DNA from 2 places in the Paenibacillus chartarius genome. Region 2 is predicted to be linked to the other one. Evidence: riboswitches for the same ligand, from Rfam matches in the RefSeq annotation. Region 2 holds a riboswitch; the other holds the start of a gene.
What was found. A riboswitch is a leader RNA that binds a small molecule or an ion and turns the genes downstream of it on or off. The one in region 2 is predicted to bind cyclic di-AMP.
Positions count from the first base shown of each region.

Region 1: another riboswitch for cyclic di-AMP. It lies ahead of ACFFK0_RS16770 (3D domain-containing protein); the one in region 2 lies ahead of ACFFK0_RS27470 (resuscitation-promoting factor).

Region 1 is NZ_JBHLWN010000068.1:49,031-54,768, forward strand. It holds gene ACFFK0_RS16750 (MurR/RpiR family transcriptional regulator) at 1-46, shown strand, start outside; gene ACFFK0_RS16755 (DUF1343 domain-containing protein) at 141-1,313, shown strand; gene nagZ (beta-N-acetylhexosaminidase) at 1,353-2,975, shown strand; gene ACFFK0_RS16765 (anhydro-N-acetylmuramic acid kinase) at 2,953-4,140, shown strand; cyclic di-AMP (ydaO/yuaA leader) riboswitch at 4,233-4,423, shown strand; gene ACFFK0_RS16770 (3D domain-containing protein) at 4,434-5,126, shown strand; gene ACFFK0_RS16775 (polysaccharide deacetylase family protein) at 5,184-5,738, opposite strand, start outside.
Region 2 is NZ_JBHLWN010000110.1:47,463-53,200, forward strand. It holds gene yabG (sporulation peptidase YabG) at 1-258, opposite strand, end outside; gene rsmA (16S rRNA (adenine(1518)-N(6)/adenine(1519)-N(6))-dimethyltransferase RsmA) at 346-1,257, opposite strand; gene rnmV (ribonuclease M5) at 1,364-1,906, opposite strand; gene ACFFK0_RS27470 (resuscitation-promoting factor) at 2,050-3,141, opposite strand; cyclic di-AMP (ydaO/yuaA leader) riboswitch at 3,460-3,612, opposite strand; gene ACFFK0_RS27475 (ABC transporter ATP-binding protein) at 3,825-4,571, shown strand; gene ACFFK0_RS27480 (ABC transporter permease) at 4,571-5,738, shown strand, end outside.

The DNA of each region.
Region 1 (5,738 bases), on a different contig from region 2:
GCATCTGGAACGGAGCCGAAGGGCGATCAAAGAAACGGAACACTGAGACGAACGCCGCCGACGAGGCGCGCCGAGGCTGCGGTACGCCCTCGTTGAGCGAGGCGGAGACGGCCTCTTTATGTCTAAAGGGAGGTTACCGTATGAGAACCACCATCATGACCGGTTCGGACCGGCTGGCGGAAGCGGAGAGCGACTGGCCAAGCGGCCTGCGCCTCGGGCTGCTGACGAATCCGACCGGCGTCAATGCCGGCTTCGAGACGACGGCCGAGCTCTGCTCCCGTCTGACCCGTGTCCGGTTGACTGCACTCATGGCGTGCGAGCACGGCATCCGCGGCGAACGCCAGGCAGGCGTGCTGTTCGAGGACGAACGCGACGAACGTCTCCAAGTGCCGGTTTACAGCCTGTACAGCTCCGCCGGCAAGCGCCCGCTGCCCTATATGCTGGACAATCTCGATGCCGTCCTGTTCGACATTCAAGATGTCGGCGTACGGTTCTATACGTATATTTCGACGCTGAAGACGGTTATGGAGTCTTGTGCGGAGGCGGGGAAAGCCGTAATCGTGCTGGATCGGCCGAACCCGCTCGGCGGCGGAGCGGGGGAAGGCGGCTTGCTGGAGCCGGGCTTCGAATCGTTCGTCGGTGCGGCCCGTATGCCGATCCGCACGGGGCTGACGATCGGAGAGACGGCGCAGTACTTGAACGGTTTGCTTCCGCAGCCCTGCCGGCTGCAGGTCGTTCCGCTCAAGGGCTGGAACCGTTCTATGGGCTATGAGGAAACGGGGCTTCCGTGGATCGTGCCGTCGCCGAACATTCCGACACTCGAGACGGTTCGTCTTTATGCCGGCATCTGCCTCTTCGAGGGCACGAACGTTTCGGAGGGCCGCGGCACGACGAGGCCGTTCGAGCAGATCGGGGCGCCGTGGATCGACGGCGAGCGGCTCGCGGACGAATTCAACGGACGAGGTATGCCGGGCGTGCATGCGCATCCCGTGTACTTTACGCCGACGTTCTCGAAGCATCAAGGGGAGCTGTGCGGCGGGGTTCGCTTGTTCGTTACGGATGCTGCGGCATTCATGGCGGTCCGGACGGGGCTGTATCTGCTGAACGCCGTTCATCGTCTCCACCCGGACCGGTTCGTCTGGCTTCCCCCATACCGCGAAGGGGGAAGGCCGTTTATCGATCTGCTGACCGGCAGCGAGCTTGTCCGGGAGACGGTGACGGGCGATGACGGTCCGGAGCGCATCGGCACCGTGTGGGCGGAGCATGAGAACGCATGGAATGAGCAGCGGAAACGCTATGAAATATACTCATAGAGACGGGAAGTGAAGGCTGTGTTGTTGGACGTTCGGAACATGACCCTGGAAGAAAAAATCGGGCAGCTGCTGCTCGTCGGCTTCGAAGGAACGGAGCCTTCCTCGCAAATCGTCCGGCTCATTCGCAAGCACCGGGTCGGCGGCGTCATCTACTTTGCGCGGAACGTTCGCAATAAGAAGCAGCTGGCCGAGCTGAGCGATGCGCTGCAGCAGGAGGCGCGGGAAGCCGGAACGCTGCCGCTGTGGATCTCCATCGATCAGGAGGGCGGCATGGTCGCCCGCATTACCGACGGCGTCGCCCTCATGCCTGGCGCTATGGCGCTTGCCGCCGGCGGCTCCTTAGACGATGCATACGAAGTGGCGCATATCACGGGTAAGGAGCTGCGTGCGCTCGGCATCAATTTGAACTATGCGCCGGTGCTCGACGTGAACAACAATGCCCGCAATCCGGTCATCGGCGTGCGTTCCTTCGGCGAATCGCCGGATGCGGTCGCCGCGTTCGGCGCGGCAACGGTAAGGGGTCTGCAGGATGCCGGCGTAGCGGCGACGGCGAAGCATTTTCCCGGGCATGGAGACACGGAGACGGACTCCCATTTGGATTTGCCGGTCGTGCCGCACGGCGAGGAGCGTATACGCGAGGTGGAGCTGAAGCCGTTCGTGCGTGCGATCGAGGAAGGCGTCGATCTGATCATGTCGTCGCATATTTATTTTCCGGCGTTCGAGCCGCAGCGGCTGCCCGTCACGCTGTCTCACCGCGTGTTGACCGGACTGCTGCGGGAGGAGCTGGGCTACAAGGGAGTGATCGTGACCGATTGCATGGAAATGCATGCGATTTCGAAGCATTTCGGGACGGTTCAAGCCGCAGTGGCGGCGATAGAAGCGGGCGCCGATGCGGTTCTCCTCAGCCACACGTACGAGCTGCAGACAGGGGCGATCGAGGCCATTGCGGATGCGGTGCGCACAGGAAGGCTGAGCGAAGCGCGGATCGACGCCTCCGTGGAACGGCTGCTTGCTCTGAAGGCTAAGCGCGGCATCATAGGCGCACAAGAAGATCAGCCATTGACGGAGCGTCTTGCAGCCGTGGGCACGGCCGAGCACTTGGCGGCAGCGCGGCGGTTCAGCGAGAAGAGCGTTACGGTTGTCAAGGACGGCGGACTGCTGCCGCTGGCGGCGGAACCGACACTCGTCATTGCTATTGAGCCGTCAGTCGTGACGATGGTCGATGATGTTATGAAGACGCAGCTTACGCTCGGCAAGGCGCTGTCGGCGCTCGGCTTCGACGTACGGGAGGAGCTGATCCCGCTGACGGATACGAAAGCGCTTCTTGGGCAAACGCTTACAATAGCTGCGGAGTTTGACCAAATCGTCGTAGCGACGTATAATGCGGCGTTCGACCCGCATCAGGCCGGCTTGGTGAACGGTTTACTTGCAGCGGGGAAACGGCCGATCGTCGTAGCGACGCGAAATCCGTACGATTGGGCCTCGTTCCCGGAGGCGCCGGCATACGTTTGCACCTACGAAAGCAGACCGCTGGCCTTGGAAAGCGCCGCCAGCGTACTTGCCGGCCGGATCGCGCCGAAGGGAAAGCTTCCGGTGTCGATCGCTCCGCATGTTCAGGCCGGCTGGGGGGTGACCGACCTTGCTCGCGGCCCTGCTGAATAAGAGGACCAAGCTCGTGGCCGGCCTCATGTCGGGCACGTCGCTGGACGGGATCGACGCGGCGATCGTCCGCATCGAAGGCGCCGGTCCGGGCAGCCGGATCGAGATGGTGCATTTTAGTTCGTATCCGTTTGAGGCCGAGCTGAGGGAGCGGTTGAAGGCCATTTGCTCGACCGATCAATCGTCAACGCCCGACGTTTGCGGGATGAATTTCTACTTGGGTGCGCGTTTCGCCGAGGCGGTCAGGCTAGCTGCGAACGATGCGGGCATCGGCTTGGCGGAAATCGACCTGATTGCGTCGCACGGCCAGACGGTTTGGCACCTCCCGACAGACGATCCCGTACATCCGTACCGGGTGCGTTCCACCCTGCAGATCGGCGACATCAGCGTCATCGCCAAGGAGACGGGCATCGTCACTGTGGGCGACTTCCGGACAGCGGACATGGCGGTAGGCGGCCAAGGGGCGCCGCTAGTGCCCTATGCCGACTACTTGCTGCTGCGGGATGAGCGCCACGGGCGCATCGCTCAAAATATCGGAGGCATCGGCAACTGCACGGCGATTCCGGCCGGCGGCAAGCCGGAGCAGGTCGTCGCTTTCGATACCGGACCCGGCAATATGATCATCGATCAAGCGGTTTTGGAGCTGAGCGGCGGCCGGCTCGTCTACGACGGGGGAGGTGCTTGGGCGGCTTCGGGCTCAGTCAGGGAGGATTTGCTGGCAGGGCTCATGGCGCACCCGTATTTCGCACTGCCGCCGGTCAAGACGACAGGCCGTGAAATGTTCGGCAAAGCGTTTGCCGCATCGTGGATCGCCGAAGCGAGAGCGGCTGGCGCGGCCGATGCCGATATAGTCGCGACGGCGACGGCGTTCACGGCCCGCTCGATTGCGGACGGCTATCGCCGCTTTATTTTCCCGGACATGGCGGTTCGCGATGTGATCGTATCGGGCGGCGGTGCCCGCAACGATACGCTGCTGCGCATGCTGGCCGGCGAATTGCCGGAGCAGCAGGTGCACCGCTCGGACGCTTTCGGTATAGACAGTGACGCCAAGGAAGCGATTGTATTTGCACTGCTTGGTTGTCATTTCGTGCATGGCGTCCCGAACAATATGCCGTCGGCGACCGGAGCCAGAACGGCAACGGTTATGGGAAAATTGGCCCTTCCTTAAGCACGCTGCTGGATGCCGCTGCACGATTCGCCAGGACGATCCAGAGCGGATGGAAAATTTTGCGGGTTTTCACCCCTTGTTGTCGTATGGTACAGTTTCAGGAGCCGAAACCTCCCCTTCCGGAGAGGTGCGGGGGACGCTTTTCGGCGAACGGAAAAACGCGGCACGCGTGTGTGCGTTGATCGTTCGTCAGGGGTGAATCTCGGTGTCGAAACCCGAGTAGGGACTAACCTTTGGTCCGAACCCGTCAACTAACCTCGTAGGCAATATAATCAAAGGGGTAACTGCATACGATGACTGTGAAGTCAACCGTTCCATGGCGCGCAGGCCTTGTTCTGGGCTTGTCGCTGCTCGGCTTTAGTTTGGCTGCAGGAGGCTCGCCGGCTCACGCCGCAGCGGCCGCGGATCATACTTACGTTGCGCAAGGCGACGATACGTTCTGGCTTATTTCCAAAAAGCTAAACGTGCCGCTTCAGGCGTTGGTGGATGCGAACCCTGATGTTTCGGCAACGAACATATACCCGGGATTAACGATTCGGCTGCCGGAAACATCAGCCTCAGGCACGGTGCATACTGCATCGGCCGAAGCGCCGGCGGAAGCGGCAACCCTCATGCGGGCAGCGTCCACAGAGCCGACCGTTACCGCTGCAAGCGGCGAGGTCTTGGCGTACAGCAAGACGATCTCGGCCGTTGCGAGCGCTTATTCGGACAGTCCGAGTGAAAACGGGGCGTGGGGGGCTGTCGACTACTTCGGCAAACCGCTCGCTCTCGGTACGATCGCGGTAGATCCGAGCGTCATTCCGCTCGGCACAAAGGTGTATGTAACCGGCTATACGTTTAGCGGCCTCCCGACCGGAATAGTCGCCACGGCATCGGATATGGGCGGCGCGATTAAAGGAAACCGGATCGACATGTTCATTCCCCGCTCCGTCGGCAACGCTTGGAGCTTCGGTCTGCAAAACGTGACGATCTACGTACTGAAATAAGAAAAGCTTTGAGCCCCCGGACTCCGTCGATTGACGGGAACGGGGGCTTTTGCATGGTTATTTGGCCTTCGAAACATGCAGCAGCTCAGGTACCGTAACAAAGCGGTATCCTTGCTGTTTCAGCGATTGAATGACACCGGGCAGAGCCTGTACCGTACCCGACAAATCTTGTCCTTGCCCGCCTCCGCAGTGCTGCAAAATAATCGAGCCGCTCCGCGCCGCAGCCAATATATTGCTGCTCACCTGATCCGCCTTCAAGCTTTTCCAATCGAGCGAGTCTACGTTCCAGTTCACAATCAGGAACTGATGCTCGCCGGCCCAGCGCACCTGGTCTTCGTTGACCGCGCCGTATGGCGGCCGGAACAGACGCGGCTCGTAGCCGGCCAGCTCTTTCAGAATCGATTGGGTCGATTCAATCTGCTTCTCGAAATTGGCCGTTGACAGCTTGGGCATCACCGCGTGGCTGTAGGAATGGTTGCCGATGCTGTGGCCTTCGCGTACCATGCGCGACACCAGCTCGGGGTATTCCTTCGCTTTGGATCCAATGACGAAGAACGTCGCTTTGACATTCATGCTCTTCAGCACGTCCAGCACTTGAGCCGTATATTTATC
Region 2 (5,738 bases):
AGAAGATGGATTCCGCTGCTGAATGCTGGCCCGCACCAGCTCCCAGCGCTGTAGAGCGCCCTGCACTAACGGCGCGGCGGTATGTGGGTAACGAAACGGCTCGGTAGGTTCGACGACGGCCAAATCCGACAGCGGGGAGTCGGCGAGCAGCCGATAATCGACGCCGCGCAGCACGGCTCGCCTCGCTTCCAGCTGGTGGATCCGGAAGATGATGTCTCCGCCGTATGATTTTCTCGTCACCAGATCTCCTTGCTTCATCGCAAATCGCCTCCTCCGCTATTGTATGGCGGGCGATCGTGATTGGTGCCCATCCGCGCCGTAAAGAAAAAGAACCGGCGGGTTCAATCACCCATCGGTTCTCGCAGCAAGCCGCAGATGCGCATGAAGCGCGTCGCTAAGCAGCGCGTACTCGGCCATGGAGAGCGTCTCCCCGCGCCGGGACGGCTCAATGCCGCAGCTGTGCAGTACGGTTTCGAGCTCAGCCTTGTTTTCTTTGCTGAAATACCTGGCCGCCAAATTGTTGTAAATCGTCTTCCGCCGCTGCACGAACGATGCCTGCACGACGTCGAAGAAGAACGCCTCGTCCACCGTTTGGACGGGAGGCTCCTTGCGAACCTTCAAGCGGATGACGGCGGAATCGACATTCGGCTGCGGAATGAACACGGTGTGCGGGACGATCGTGACCAGCTCCGGCTCGCAATAGTACTGCACCGCAATGCTGAGGGAGCCGTAATCTTTGCCCCCCGGCTTCGCCGCCATGCGTTCCGCCACTTCCTTCTGAATCATGACGACGATGTTCTCAAGCGGCAGCCTGTCCTCCAGCAGCTTCATGATGATCGGAGTGGTGATGTAGTAGGGGAGGTTCGCGACGACGCTGACCCCCGACACCCCTGCAAACCTTTCCGCGAACAGCTGCTTCATATCGACCTGCAGCACATCGCCATGAACGACGGCGGCGTTCGGGTACGGCTCGAGCGTTTCTTCCAGAATCGGCAGCAGGCGCTGATCGATCTCAATGGCCACGACGCGTCCCGCTTGCTTAGCAAGCTGCTGCGTCAAGGCGCCGATGCCGGGTCCGATCTCGATCGCCCCTTTGGATTCGTCCAGCTCCGCAGCGCCGACAATCCGGTTCAGCACATTTTGATCGATCAGGAAATTTTGCCCTAGACTCTTCTTTAATTTGATGCCGTGCCGTTTCAGGACGTCGTTCGTTCGTTTGGGCGAAGCAATATCTTCATGTAGGGAGTTTGGGTTCATCGATAGGTTCCGTCCTTTGACAGCTGTAGATGATGTTTCGAAAATTGTACCTGATCCGCCTGCAACATTCCACCTTGCACTAACGTCTGAAACATTGACGAAAGCTTCACGGAGGACTCAGCAGCGCGACGGCTGAAGCGAACTCCTCTCGCGTAATGCGGAAAGCCGCACAGCGGCGGTGGAACTGCTTGCCGTTGCAGTAGCCGATCCCCAGCGTGTTGCCCACGGCAAGCCTGCGCGCCGCGGCGTCGGGATGCACCAGCAGCCCGGCATCCATCAGATCGGTCCACGTCACTTCCGCCTCGCCGATGTCGGCATATTCGGTACGAACCGTGTCCAGCGCACGTCTTATCGCCTCCGGGGAAGCGTTCTCGACACCGATGTCCCCCTTGTGCTCCGCAAGCTCCTGCGGCAGAAACGCATGCTTGCAGCCCGGCACTTTGGCCGATATGATCTTGCGGATGCGTTCTCCGGCATGATCCGGATCCGTAAACACGATGACGCCCCGGCGCTCCTTGGCCAGCGCAATCCGGCGCAGCACGTCCTTTCCGATGGCGGACCCGCCGGTCTCGATTGTATCCGCTTTGACAGCTCGCTTGATGGCGGCAGTATCATCCTTGCCCTCAACGACAATAATTTCCTGAATCACACGCAGCTCTCCCGTTCTTACTCTCGGCCATCATACCGTTCGTACTTCCCTATGCAGAGAAAAAGAAGAGGATATCCTCTTCTTCTCCAGCTTCTGTATGTGCAACTCCGGATACTTTGTAGTATGCCCAGAGCCGATTATGCTCAATCCTCAGATGGCTTCTTCGGACCGATGACGTACACCGTGTATCCGTACTTGGTGCCGAAGCGATTCGCGTAGCTTTCGTTCTCGAAATAAACATCAATTTTATTGCCCTTCACAGCACTGCCGATATCTTCGGCCCGGCGGAAACCGATGCCGTCGATGTATACCCACCAGCCGAGCGGAATGACCTTCGGATCAACAGCGATCGTACGGCCTTCCGTTACTGTAGTACCCGTGTATGTCTTGCCGTAGCCCGGACTGTCGGTGTCTTTCCCGGTCGAGGCGACGCCCGCCGAGTAAGCGGTCAGCGACACGTTGTTCAACACTTGCTTGTAATTAAACGTCTTGCCGCTCTTCGAGACGGCATCGACATCCGGCGAGCTCGCCGACAGCACCGTTACCGGCGCCTTCGTGCCAACCGCCACGACCTTGTTCACTTTCTCCTGGGCGACTTCCAGGTTGACGACATTCTCGGCAACAAGGACGCCATCCTCATATACCTTCTCCATCGTCTTGGTCAGTACGCCTTCCTTGCCTTCCTGCACAACCTTCTCTTTACCCTTGAGGATCGTAGAATCATTCTTCTTCTCCGTTTCGAAAGCGATCGCTTCGTTCACTTCCGCAATCTCTTTCTTCACGCGAATGACCTGCACCGACGCATCCTCGCTGATGCCGGTTTCCAGCGGCGGAACGACTTTATCCAGCTCGCCGAGCGCAATATTCAATTCCTGTAATGCACTTTGTACCGTCTTGCCTGTGGTGAATACAGTTTTCGTCTCTCCGTCAGCAGTCAATCGGATCGGTTTCGCATGGTCGATCGTGATCTTCATGCCGTCCGTCAGCTTTGCGCCGAGGTCGGCGGATACGCGATCGTGCGCTCCGATCGTAATGGCTTGTTCATCCAGTAGGCGTTGCAGGACAAATGCTCGAGTTTTCACCTGTTGTTCCTGTCCATTCACTACTACGGATACGCTCTTGGTAGCCGTACCGTACAACAACACCAAAAACATGAAAGTAATCGCGCATGACAGTAAGGATAATGTCATAGTTAGACGCAAGTTTTCATGCTTCCATCGCAATGCGAAGGTCATGCTGGATGATCGCTTTACATGGGTTTCCGCGCTTGGAAAAGTTCCCACTTCTTCGGTCCTCCTTCAAAGCCCCGCCGTCGAGTGTTACGCATGATCAAAATGACGTGACTAAGGTTTAATGGTTAATGCGTTCTGTCTGACCATCGATATCGTGTGAGCGGCAAATCACCTCCCATGATACGATTGTACGAGCAGCGCCCTCCCATGATGCCAAAGTGCTTGAAGACAACAAAAAAAGGCCGCCAGAGAAGAGGACGTCTTCCCCGTGGTCTTTAGTTAATTGTCAATAATGGAAGTTGACAATAAGACACGACAAAGGTTACCTCTCTAAACACGCTTACGAGGTTAGCTGACGGATTCGGACGCTAGAGTCGCCCTACCTCGGACTTGCGTAACTAAGCCCTTGGATTCACCCCGAAACAACAACCCGGTTCCCCCGTTTTCCTTGCGGAAATTAAGCGATTGGTAAATTGGTATTTTTTTAAGTTATTATGAAAGTAGTTTACGTCCGATTAAAGCAACTGTAAAGCTAACCGCAATACCAAAATCGGCTTAATTGCGGCGTTTTTCCCAACAAAAGTTCACTTTATCGCTTAATTCCTACGTTTCTCGTCCGTATACATTCATTTTTGTGAATTGGGTTACAAAGGCGGAGGAAATTAGGCAAAAAAAGGAGCATATCCATGATCCCGATCCTACAAATCGACCGGCTTTACGGCGGATATTTGCCCGCGAAGCCGGTCCTGCAAGATTTGCAGATCACCGTCCAGCCCGGCGAAATGGTCGGCTTGCTCGGTCTGAACGGAGCCGGCAAGAGCACGACGATCAAGCACATCCTCGGCCTCCTGCTGCCGCAGAAGGGCGAAGTCCGCGTCGCCGGCCGGACGCTGCAGGAAGATCCGCTCGGTTACCGCGCCGCCTTCGCTTACGTGCCCGAAACGCCGGAGCTCTACGATGAATTGACGGTCCGCGAGCACCTGGAGCTGACGGCCATGGCTTACGGCTTGACCGGCGAGCAGCTGCATTCGCGGATGGAGCGCCTGCTGACCGAGTTCAACATGACGGACAAGCTGGGCAGCCTCCCGATCCAGCTCTCCAAAGGAATGAAGCAGAAGGTCATGATCATGAATGCGTTCCTGGTCGAGCCTGCCTTATATGTAATCGACGAGCCCTTCCTCGGGCTCGATCCGCTCGCCATGCGTTCCCTGCTTGAGCTTATGGTGGAGCGCAAGCGCCGTGGAGCCAGCCTGCTCATTTCCTCTCATATTCTGTCGACGATCGAGCCTTACTGCGACAAATTTGTCGTACTTCAGCGCGGTCGAATCGTGGCGTCCGGCGACATGGCGGCGCTGCGCCGAACGGCCGGCTGCAAGAGCGACGCCGCGCTGGACGACGTCTTCTATGAGCTGATCAAGGAGGACCGCCGCTGATGTCTCTGTCGAAACCTGAAGTGACGGCGGGGCGAACCGCAGGGCAGCTTTGGCGACGCCGTTTTACAAGCTTCGTGCAGGAGTCGCTGACGTATTGGCGCGACGTTGCGCGCGGCGGCTTCGTCCTCGTGCTCGTTGCGGCGGTAATCGGGGGCGCTTATGAATATGGCAGCGTGCTGCGTCGGCTGCCGGACGATTTTCCGGACTTATGGGTCGTTATGCTCATCCTGGCACCCGCATTGACGTTCGGCGGCGTCCGCACGCTGCTCAAGCCGGCGGACCGCGTGTTCCTGGTGCCGATGGAAGGCAGGCTCGGACCGTATTTTCGCGGGGCTTTCCGGTACAGCTTCATTGTGCAAGCCGGCAAAACGCTCGCCGCATTGACGCTGATTTGGCCGCTCTATGTCCATTTTCACCCAGGAGTGCAGCCGCTGGCGGGAGCGCTGGCCACTGCGCTTGCAGTGAAGGCCGGCCACTTGTATGCCGACTGGCAGGAAATGCGCCTCGTCAGCCTTCGTCGCCGGACTGCGCTCGTCTGGTTTCGTTTGGCCGCTGCGGCCGTGTGTGTCTGGGCATGGTTCCGATATGGTCTGGGCTGGGGCTGGTTGTCCGTAGGGATAACTGTCATGCTCTGGGCATTTCTTCTATATAATAGTAGATTATTTACGGTCGGCTGGGATCGGCTGCTGCAGCGCGAAGCGGCCCAGCGCAAACGGCTGTACCGCTGGTTCCGCTGGTTCACCGACGTGCCCCAGCTGCCCGGGCCCGTGCGCCGGCGGAGCTGGCTCGGCTTGTTGTCTCGCCGGCTCGCCGTCCGTCGGGAGCATACGTTTACGTTCTTGTACGAGAAGACGCTGCTTCGGACGGAGCTGTTCGGGATGTATGCCCGCCTGCTGCTTGTCGGTCTGCTGCTCGTCGGGTTCGTATCGGAGCTGTGGCTGAAATCGTTGTTTCTTGCTGCGGTACCGCTGCTCGGCCTGGTTCAGCTGTCCGCACTCGGCGATGCCCATCGGTATACGTTTTGGCTGGAGCTGTATCCGGTCGAGCGGCGGCTGCAGACATCGGCTGTCTTGGGGCTGGTGGCGCCGCTCGCCGTCCTGCAGGCCGCTTTGCAGAGTATTGTTTATGCGCTTACGGCGCCGCACGGGGTATGGTCGGCTTTGATGC